Regions from separate parts of the Blautia difficilis genome, predicted to be linked through region 2. Evidence: riboswitches for the same ligand, from Rfam matches in the RefSeq annotation. Region 2 holds a riboswitch; each other region holds the start of a gene.
The links. Region 2 has a riboswitch for FMN ahead of H8Z82_RS12925 (ECF transporter S component). Riboswitches for the same ligand answer to the same signal wherever they lie in the genome.

Region 1: linked by a shared signal. The riboswitch ahead of ribD (bifunctional diaminohydroxyphosphoribosylaminopyrimidine deaminase/5-amino-6-(5-phosphoribosylamino)uracil reductase RibD) and the one ahead of H8Z82_RS12925 (ECF transporter S component) in region 2 are both predicted to bind FMN.
Region 3: linked by a shared signal. The riboswitch ahead of H8Z82_RS09190 (ECF transporter S component) and the one ahead of H8Z82_RS12925 (ECF transporter S component) in region 2 are both predicted to bind FMN.

Annotation. Positions count from the first base shown of each region.
Region 1 is NZ_JACOQG010000037.1:3,818-7,094, reverse strand. Features, by position in the region: gene H8Z82_RS15235 (bifunctional 3,4-dihydroxy-2-butanone-4-phosphate synthase/GTP cyclohydrolase II) at 1-175, opposite strand, end outside; gene ribE (riboflavin synthase) at 194-847, opposite strand; gene ribD (bifunctional diaminohydroxyphosphoribosylaminopyrimidine deaminase/5-amino-6-(5-phosphoribosylamino)uracil reductase RibD) at 829-1,956, opposite strand; FMN riboswitch at 2,228-2,342, opposite strand; gene H8Z82_RS15220 (hypothetical protein) at 2,404-2,568, opposite strand; gene H8Z82_RS15215 (hypothetical protein) at 2,649-3,277, opposite strand, start outside.
Region 2 is NZ_JACOQG010000024.1:7,149-10,425, reverse strand. Features, by position in the region: gene H8Z82_RS12930 (glycoside hydrolase family 13 protein) at 1-1,085, shown strand, start outside; FMN riboswitch at 1,148-1,277, shown strand; gene H8Z82_RS12925 (ECF transporter S component) at 1,430-2,065, shown strand; gene H8Z82_RS12920 (RluA family pseudouridine synthase) at 2,052-2,942, opposite strand; gene H8Z82_RS12915 (asparaginase) at 3,035-3,277, opposite strand, start outside.
Region 3 is NZ_JACOQG010000012.1:54,383-57,659, forward strand. Features, by position in the region: gene H8Z82_RS09175 (protein-ADP-ribose hydrolase) at 1-248, opposite strand, end outside; partial or broken gene H8Z82_RS09180 (Sir2 silent information regulator family NAD-dependent deacetylase) at 245-1,188, opposite strand; gene H8Z82_RS09185 (hypothetical protein) at 1,178-1,360, opposite strand; gene H8Z82_RS09190 (ECF transporter S component) at 1,357-1,980, opposite strand; FMN riboswitch at 2,054-2,165, opposite strand; gene H8Z82_RS09195 (pyridoxamine 5'-phosphate oxidase family protein) at 2,186-2,581, opposite strand; gene H8Z82_RS09200 (Rrf2 family transcriptional regulator) at 2,793-3,227, opposite strand.

The sequences.
Region 1 (3,277 bases), on a different contig from region 2:
GACCCTTTGCATAAGTCGCCATGAAATTAATATTTTCCCGGGTTGCAAACTCTGCCGCACATATCAGGTCTCCCTCATTTTCTCTGTCCGGATCATCTGTGACCAGAACTATTTTTCCTTCCTTAAGATCCCTAAGTGCCTCTTCGATTGTGTTGTACTGATAATTTTGTGACATAGTGTATATCCTCCTGTTCTAAAACCCGAATTCTTCAAGAAACTTCATCGTAATTCCGGATTCTTTTTTCTCTTCTTCATTTTTTCTGATGCCAAGCAGTTTTTCTACATATTTTCCGATCACATCATTTTCCAGATTAACCAGATCCCCCGGCACCTTTTCCAAAAGGGTGGTTTCTTCTCCTGTATGCGGAATGACCGACACCTGAAAACCAGCTTCATCAACCCTTGCAACTGTCAGACTGATCCCATCAATACAGATGGATCCTTTTTCCACGATCAGATGCAAGATCTGCGGCGATGTCCCAATTGATACCCAGATGGCATTTTCTTCCCGGAGCATGGAACGTATCACTCCAGTCCCATCAATATGGCCGCTTACTATGTGTCCCCCGAACCTGCCATCTGCAGCCATTGCACGTTCCAGGTTTACCTGGCTTCCGGCCTTGCAGCTGCCAAGACTGCTTCTTCTGATCGTCTCTGCCATCACATCGGCAGTAAATCCGTCCGGCTGGATCGACGTAACTGTCAGACACACACCATTCACAGCAATACTGTCACCGATCCTTGTTCCTTCCAGGACCTTCCTGGCTTTCACTGCCAGGATCCCTGATTCCCCTGTCAGCTGTATATAACGGACTTTTCCTTTCTCCTCTACGATTCCTGTAAACATGATTCCTCCTGTTTTTTCTCACACACCTGACATCTTATCCGAATATCCTCACCGATCTGGCAGATATCTGTATATTTCAGTTCCACTGCATCAGACGGGAATTCAACTCCGATACCTTCTACCGGTGTCTTCCCGGCCACCCCGCCAAACAGCTTTGGTGCCACAAAAGCCTGTACTTCCTTTACAATTCCGGCTCGCAGGGCACTGTCATTTAACGTACCGCCTCCCTCCAGGAGGATGCTGTCAATGCCTCTGTTTCCAAGATCTGCCATCAGCTTCTTAAGGTCTATCTGATTCTTTTCATCGGGACAGTAAATGGTCTCAACTCCCATGGTATGTAATATTTTTATTTTTTCTTCTGTATTTTTCTGATCTGCATAAGCCACGATCGTCCGATACTTTTCCGCACTTTTTACGATCTGACTGTCCGGACGGATCCTGAGCTTACTGTCGCACACAATCCTGACAGGATTTTTCCAGCCTTCTACCCGGACGTTTAACATCGGATCATCTGCAAGCACAGTTCCAATACCTGCCATGATCCCCATGTACTGATGCCGCATATGCTGTACTTCTTTTCTTGCCGCTTCTCCGGTAATCCATTTTGATGCTCCTGTCTTCGTTGCAATCTTCCCATCCAGTGTCATGGCATACTTCATCACCACATAAGGAGTCTTCGTAGTAATATAATGGAAAAACACTGGATTCAGCTGATCGCATTCTTCTCTCATAAAATCTTCAACTACTGTTACACCGGCTTCCCTTAACATCTGCACACCTTTTCCTGCCACTTTCGGATTCGGATCCCGGGAACCGATCACCACTTTTCTGATCTTCTGTTCAATGATCGCTTCCGTACATGGAGGTGTTTTTCCATGATGACAGCAAGGCTCCAGCGTAACATAAATCACCGCACCTTCTGCTGATTCTGTAAGAGAAGCAATTGCATTACGTTCCGCGTGAAGTTCTCCATACTTTTTATGATAGCCTTCCCCGATGATCTTTCCGTCTTTTACGATCACTGCCCCTACCATAGGATTGGGATTCGTCCAGCCTTCTCCTTTTTTTGCCAGCTGAATCGCCCGAAGCATATATTCCTGATCCGTCATTTCTATTCCTTCTTTCTTATTCCTGTTCTTTGCCTGGGCTACGCCGAGGCTTTTAAACCTGTGCAATCGAATTCACAGACAAGTGAATGGTATAATTATTTCGAAAACAATGTACCAGATACAAAAAAAGCCTGCAGAAATATCTGCAGGGTGGAATTGATCGGTTACATCTGATCGATAAATGAATGTTTGATTTCCTATATAAAAAGCTCTGAAATGGATCACCATCTCAGAGCTCTGATACTACATTCATTCAAAAAATCAACTGTACTATCATCTTCTTCCATCCAGACTGTACTGTCGGCCCCGGAATCTCACCGGATCATGCCTTTCGGCTCGCGGGCTCTACCGCCGGTAGGGAATCTCACCCTGCCCTGAAGATATCTTTTTGTTTATTTTAGTACTTTATCTGTTATTTGTAAAGCGGAATTTTTGTTTTTGCTTATATTATCTCTTTTTATAAATCAACAGCTCTGGATTTTTACCCTCTTTCTCAAATGTACATACCAGAATAAAATCCATACCTGCCAAAATACCGAAGCAGCTGTCTCCTCCAAATTCAGACTCCAGTTGATTCCCCAGATAGGTTTTCTGATCATCAAGGAATTTCACTTTTTGTCCATTAGGCAGAGTATACTCCGGTACTTCATAGGGTCTGATCCAAATGTTTCTGCCTACGGCATCATTACATTTTATTCGTCAAATACAGAAAAATCCAGATCACAACAAATTCTTTCTATCGGTGTTCCTGTTTTCTTTACGAATTCCCGTATAGCATTCCAATATGGGAAACTAGACTCAAAATCAGGATACAATATGCAGCTTGGAATCCCCTTTTCCTCTTCTACCTCAATCTCTGATATAATTCCTCTTCGTTCCAATATTTCAACATTTTGTATAATATTTTCTGGTTTTAATCCAGTTGCTCTTTCAACTTCGTGTATCGGTACTATGCAATCGTAGCGATTCCAATATGATCTCATTACCATTATCCCCAGCAATTGCCTGGTTTCTATCGGTAAATCCAACAACTTTTGCAAATGCTTATCCAAAACTGCTGCATTTTCACGATTTTCTTCATCTGTTAATCCCCAATCCAAAATTCGTGATATTTTTTTACAATTAAAGCAAGGTGTATATTCTAAAGACATGCCATAATCCGTAATCGAGTTCATCATTTGACCTATAATCCCCGAATATTTCATCTCATGGTTTCTTTTCATCTCTTTCAGCTTTTCAACTGTATATATGCAAACATCATCTGTCACTACATGGTGATGATGGCACATGAGCATCAAATTACCAAAAGATCTTCTATCTT
Region 2 (3,277 bases):
TGGACGTAATCAGTATGATCTCCAAGGATCAGGCATTTCCGGACGGAGAGACTCACGGAGGACTTTATGGGGATTTTGGACCTTACAGTGTCCATGGACCAAGAGTGCATGAATATCTTCAGGAGATGAACCGGGAGGTGCTTTCCAAATATGATGTAATGACTGTGGGAGAAACGTCAGGAGTTACCATTGAGGAAGCACAGAAATATGCAGGTGATGACCGAGAAGAACTGAATATGGTATTCCAGTTTGAGCATGTAGAAATCGGTGGTGGTGATTATGGCAAATGGACCACAGAACGGTATGATTTCAAAGAGTTCAAGAAGATCATGATCAAATGGCAGGAAGAACTGGCAGGAAAAGCATGGAACAGTCTTTTCCTTGGGAACCATGACCAGCCAAGAAGTGTATCCAGATTTGGAAATGATAATCCTGCTTACCGGGATATTTCAGCCAAGATGCTGGCGACCTGCATTCATATGATGCAGGGAACCCCCTATGTATATCAGGGTGAAGAGCTTGGAATGACTAACATCTATTTTGACAAGCTGGAGGATTACCGCGATATCGAAAGTCTTCATTATTTCACTGAGCTGACAGAATCAGGCAGACTGACACCGGAGTATATGATGAAATGCCTGATGCTCAGAAGCCGTGACAATGCCAGAACACCTATGCAGTGGGATACTTCCGCAGGTGCAGGTTTCACCACAGGGGAACCGTGGATTAAGGTAAATCCAAACTATCAGCAGATCAATGCCGCAGATCAGTTAAAAGATCCGGACTCTGTTTTCCATTATTATCAGAAGCTGATCCGTCTGCGTAAAGAAATGGATATCATCGTATACGGAGAATTTGAGGCTCTGTACCGTGACCATGACCAGATCTTCGCTTACACAAGAAAGCTTGGAGCAGAGAAGCTGCTCACAGTATGCAATTTCAGTGCGCAGGAAGCGGAAATGGAACTTCCGGAAACATTTGCAGAAGGAGCTCAGTGCCTGATCACAAATATGGGCAGAAAAATGTTTGACAGGAAAATTGTCCTGAATCCATATGAAGCATTTGTGCTTTATAAAAAAGACTGAAAAATTAATAAAATCTCTTGAAATGAGTATGCGTATATAGTATAATCGGTTTCAGTTAAAAGAAAATTCTTCGGGGTTGGGTGATCGCAGTTGCGAAATTCCCTACCGGCGGTATAGTCCGCGACCCGCTTCGGCGGCTGATTTGGTGAAATTCCAAAACCGACAGTAAAGTCTGGATGAGAGAAGAACACGCAGTATACAAAAGTACGTGCTCAGTGCCCCGGATGGATATCCGGGGCTTTTTATGTTGTTGTAACAGCATTCTTGTGGAATTTTCTTTTGCAGAAAGATGTGGGGCTTTTGTCTGACATCTGCAAAAAAATATTTCAAAGGAGAGAAACAGTATGAGTGAACAGGTATTGAGAAACGGCAATGTAGTGGCCAGGAGCAAGACGAGGACAATTACACAGATTGCTATGTTAGGAGCAATTGCAGGTGTATTGATGAATCTGGAGTTTCCACTTCCATTTCTGGCACCGTCTTTCTATCAGTTGGATTTTTCTGAGATTCCGGTGCTGGTAGGATCTTTTGCCATGGGACCTATTGCAGGCGTACTGATCGAACTGGTGAAGATTCTGGTTCATCTGGTGACCAAGGGTTCTATGACAGCAGGTGTAGGAGATTTGGCTAACTTTATTTTTGGATGTACCTTTGTGGTTCCGGCTGGTCTGATCTATCGCTTTCATTCTGTCAAGAACAGAAAGCATGCAGTAATAGGTATGGCTGCAGGTACAGTGCTGACAGCTGTTGTAGCTTGCTTTATGAATGCATTTGTGCTGCTGCCGGCTTATGGCAAAGCTTTTGGAATGCCGATTGAGGCATTTATTGAAATGGGAGGAGCTGTGCATAGCTCTGTGAACAGTCTGCTTAGCTTTGCAGCACTGATTATTTTCCCATTCAATATCTTTAAATATACACTGACATCTCTGATCGTATTCTTTATTTATAAGAGAATCCGTGTAGTGCTTAAAGGGGACTGATGGCAGACATGTCCGACGGAAGGGGAGCAGTGAAAGTCATCTTCTGTCCTGTGATGGGATGGGGGAATTCCATGTGGTAGGAATGTAGGGCCTGGCGGGTAATGTGTTCCATGTCAGGGTTGTAGAGGTAGTCTCCGATAAGGGGATAGCCCAGGTATTTCATATGGATACGGATCTGATGGGTGCGGCCGGTTTCCAGCTGAAGGGAGACCAGGCTGTGCCCATTTTCTTTTTTTACCAGTTTATAATGGGTGATGGCTTCTTCACCATGTTCAAAATCTACGGTGCGTTCAATAATGGAGCCTTCTTTGCGGGAAAGAGGGGCTGTGATGGTTCCTGCGGGTGGGGTGAGGTCACCTTTTACGATGGCCAGGTATTCCCTGTGTACCAGGCGTTTTTTGGTCATATCGGCCATGATGCTGGCGCTGACCAGGTGTTTGGAAATTACAGTGAGCCCGGAGGTATCCCGGTCCAGGCGGTTGCTGCAGCGGAAGATAAAAGGCTTTCCCTGATCCTGATAGTACCATGCCAGGGCATTGGCCAGAGAATTATAGTAGTTTTTCATGGAGGGATGGATGGGCATTCCTGCAGGCTTGTTGATCACCAGGATGTCTTCATCTTCATAAACAATGTTCAGGGGAAGCTTTACCGGCGGGATTTTCTCCGAGGATTCTGTCTCGCAGATACAGACCTGTAGATGGTCACCTGCAGCCAGGGTTTGACGCATATAGTAGTGGATTCCGTTTACCAGGATGCTCTGGGGCATCCGTTTGATTTCTGTGAGATTCTGCCGGGAGTATCCCTTTCTTCTGAGAAATTGTTCTACCCGGAGTCCGTTCTGGGATTCCGGGATTGTATATTCTATGGTTCGGTTCATTCGGGTTCTCCTATTGGGTGTGAAATATCAGATGTGAGATGATTCCCATCTCTGTAGGTGGCGGGTAACAAATTAGTATCAGGATTCAAGAGTTATACAAACAGCAGATCATGATTAATGGTTTTATAAAATAACCTTCTGCATTCCCGGAGATCCTGTGTCTGACCCAGCACCCACATCATTTTGGTAACAGAAGCTTCCAGAGTCATGTCATAGGATTCCAGTATGGGAAATTTCTCCTTGATCACTTTTCCAACCTGGTAGACTTCCATATCGCTGCCCTCATGGGTTACCTGAGTAGCCATGCATACCAGTTTACCGGCAGAGATCCAGTC
Region 3 (3,277 bases), on a different contig from region 2:
GAATCGGATTTTACAGGTGCAAGCGTGTCAACATCTGTGATTCCACGCTCTATATTTCTTTCTGTAAGATACTCATCCTGTATTTTCAAAAAATCATTATTGATTGGTCTTGGCGGTCTGACATTCATAAGTGAGCGGAGCAGATTTTCCTGCCCCTGCTTATCCGTAGGAATGTTCTGTCTGCCAAACGGTATTTCTTCTTTTAAAAGATACTGAATCAGATATTCTCTTCGCTCATCCTGTGTCATAATACCAGCCCCCTTATATCAGTAATTGCCTTTGCCATATCACCGCCAATACCGATTGCACGTTCCCCGAAGCTTTCCGGAACTACCGCTTCATCTATATTTAGGCGTATCAAACTATAAGACGAGTTCTCCCTCACCATCTTTTCAAAAGGGAAACGTATAATAATCGGCGTATTAAATCCAACTCCAAGTTCCAAAAGAACAACCTTTTTATCTTTATTCTGTTCCAGAAAACCCGCATACCTGTCGGCTGCCTCATGCCACGCTTCATCTTCCACAAAATAATTATCACAACGGAGATTCATAGCCATATTGCCGCCACACACCGGACATTTTGGTACAAGTTCTGATGGAATCAGGCAGTCTCTTCTTGCTTTATCCATTTTACGAAACAGGTCTTTTGCATCGTAAGTCTTTGGATGACAGGCTTTCTGGCACTGGATTTTCCCATAATCTCCCTGTGTTGCAAATATTCTTTTTTCATCGAATCCCGCTTTATAAAACTGATGATCCACATTGGTTGTAAGTACAAAATATTCTTTGTTCTTTACAATATCATAAAGCTCTGTATAAAGCGGCAATGCCGGAGGATCAAAGCGGTTCATCAATGCATGTTTTGACCAGTATCCCCACTTTGCCTCCTCAGACGGATATGGATAAAATCCGGCTGCATACATATCTGTCATGTAGTACTCGCCGTATTTTTTATAAATTCTGCAAAATTGTCTGTAAACCTTTTACCACCATATTGGATTCCCGCAGCTGTCGATGCCCCGGCTCCTGCCCCAATTATAACACAGTCTGTATTTCTTATATTCTTTGCAGCCCTGTCAATCTGGTCTTCATATGCATCTTTTTGGAATACATAATCCCTTGCCGGAGTACTACATAAAAAGTTTCTCCAGTCAGCATGCCCTTTTCTGATTTTCTTAAAAATCATAATGAACCTCTTTTCTCAATACACTGCTTCGGACAAATTTCTGCACACCTTCTTCATCATAGTACATCATATCTATGATTCTTGTCTGAGGATGTCCATCTGAACCTATCGTTGCAACTGTTGTTGAATGAATTTCATCCACCAGAAGTTTAAGATAATCCATTTTTGTCATTTCAAAGTCTCTCCTTTCAGTATCGGTGTAAGTTTTTTATATATCATCATGGCAATTGCTCCAATCACCAAGCCTTTTAAGATATTAAACGGCAATGCATTGAATAGCACAACGTCCAGCCTGGTCTTAATAAATGGCAGAAATTCGCCAAATGATGCAATCAGCTGATCCAGCGGCATAAATGCTTCAAACAGTGGAAGTAGTATAAAATAATTTACAATCGCTGCTGCTATTCCCATAACTACACTTGAAATAACACATGCCCACATCGCCATTTTCCTAGTCTTTTTGTATTTGTATATAAAACCGGCAGCCAGTACATAGGATGCCCCCATCAGGAAATTGGCAAGTTCACCAATTCCTCCTGTTGATGTTGACAGAAGCTGTAATATATTTTTTATCAATTCTATCATCACTCCTGTAACCGGTCCAAACGCAAACGCCCCAATCAGTGCAGGTAAATCTGACAGATCCATTCGTGCAAATGATGGACTCAAAGGAACCGGAAACTCTAAAAATGCCAACACATATGATATAGCTGCCAGTAGAGCTGTCATTGTTATCGTCCTTGTAGAAACTAAATTTTTTCTTGTTTTAATAGTTGCTGTATTGTTACTCATAAATCTCCTTTTTGTGAGATATGCCTGAATTTAAAACAGCCCGCAGGACGGATTCCCTGCGGGACTTGTTTTATCATATCTTCTCTCATCCGGACTTTACCGTCGGTTATGGAATTGCACCATATCAGCTTTTGCTCGCAGACTATACTGCCGGTCAGGAATTACACCTTGCCCCGAAGACTGTAATTTTTTCTGTTAATTATCTTTAAAATTCATAAGGTGGATTTCCAGAGAAATCTGCGATTAAACCATGCGGATTTTCAAGATAGAATACCTCAAAAATAGGATTATCTGCTGTCTGGTACTGTCCCTTAACGATAGGATTGTTCATGCATCCTTCCTTTACACTCTTGTTGTCCTCAAATACTGCTTTGCCATGAAGGCGAATCCATGCGTATTCAGGGGAAGATACTGATACTTCTACTTCAGGATTTGCTAACATATCCTTGTAAACATCCTTTGTGTTGTTAGTACAGAACCAAAGCTTTCCATCCTGCTCAAAACAGAACATGAATGGACGGCATTTTGCCTTTCCATCTCTTCCGACGGTTGCTAAATACTGAACCGGGTTTTTCTGTAAAAATTCTACTACTTTCTGCATTTTAAATTACCTCCTTGATATGCTGTAACAATGATTGTTACATCTTGTAGCTATACAATATCATCCGTTTAATGTAATGTCAATAGTTACATCAAACTTTTTGTAACTTTTTTTGTTACAACTCCTTTTGAAGATTTTACATTGATTATGAAAAACGAAAAGGCTCCGGAAATTGTGATGATATAATCACTCATCCGAAGCCTTCTGTAGGCTACTCTTTCTCTGTATACACTGCAATATCTTTTTTCACATCAGCAAGTGTCATTTCTGAAAGTTTTTCCTCCATTGCCTTCTGTACTTCTAACAGTCTCTTATCAAGAACATGGTGAATATTCTTTCCTACCGGACATTTCTGATTGGGATTCTCATGAAAATGAAACAGTTCTTCATCTGGTGCACATTCCACTGCTTTATACACATCAAGGAATGTAATCTGCTCCAATGGTCTGGTAATTGTCACACCGCCTGTCCCTCTTGCAACTTCAATAAGACCAGCAGCCTTTAATTGTTGCAATATTTTACGAACAATCACCGGATTAGTTCCAATGCTTGCTGCCATAAAATCACTAGTCATCTTCTGATCCGAAAATGTATCTATACAGGCAAACATATGGATTGCCATTGTAAATCTGCTTGAAATCTGCATTATAAACACCTCTCTTTGACAGTAATCATATCAAAAAACAGATGTAATTT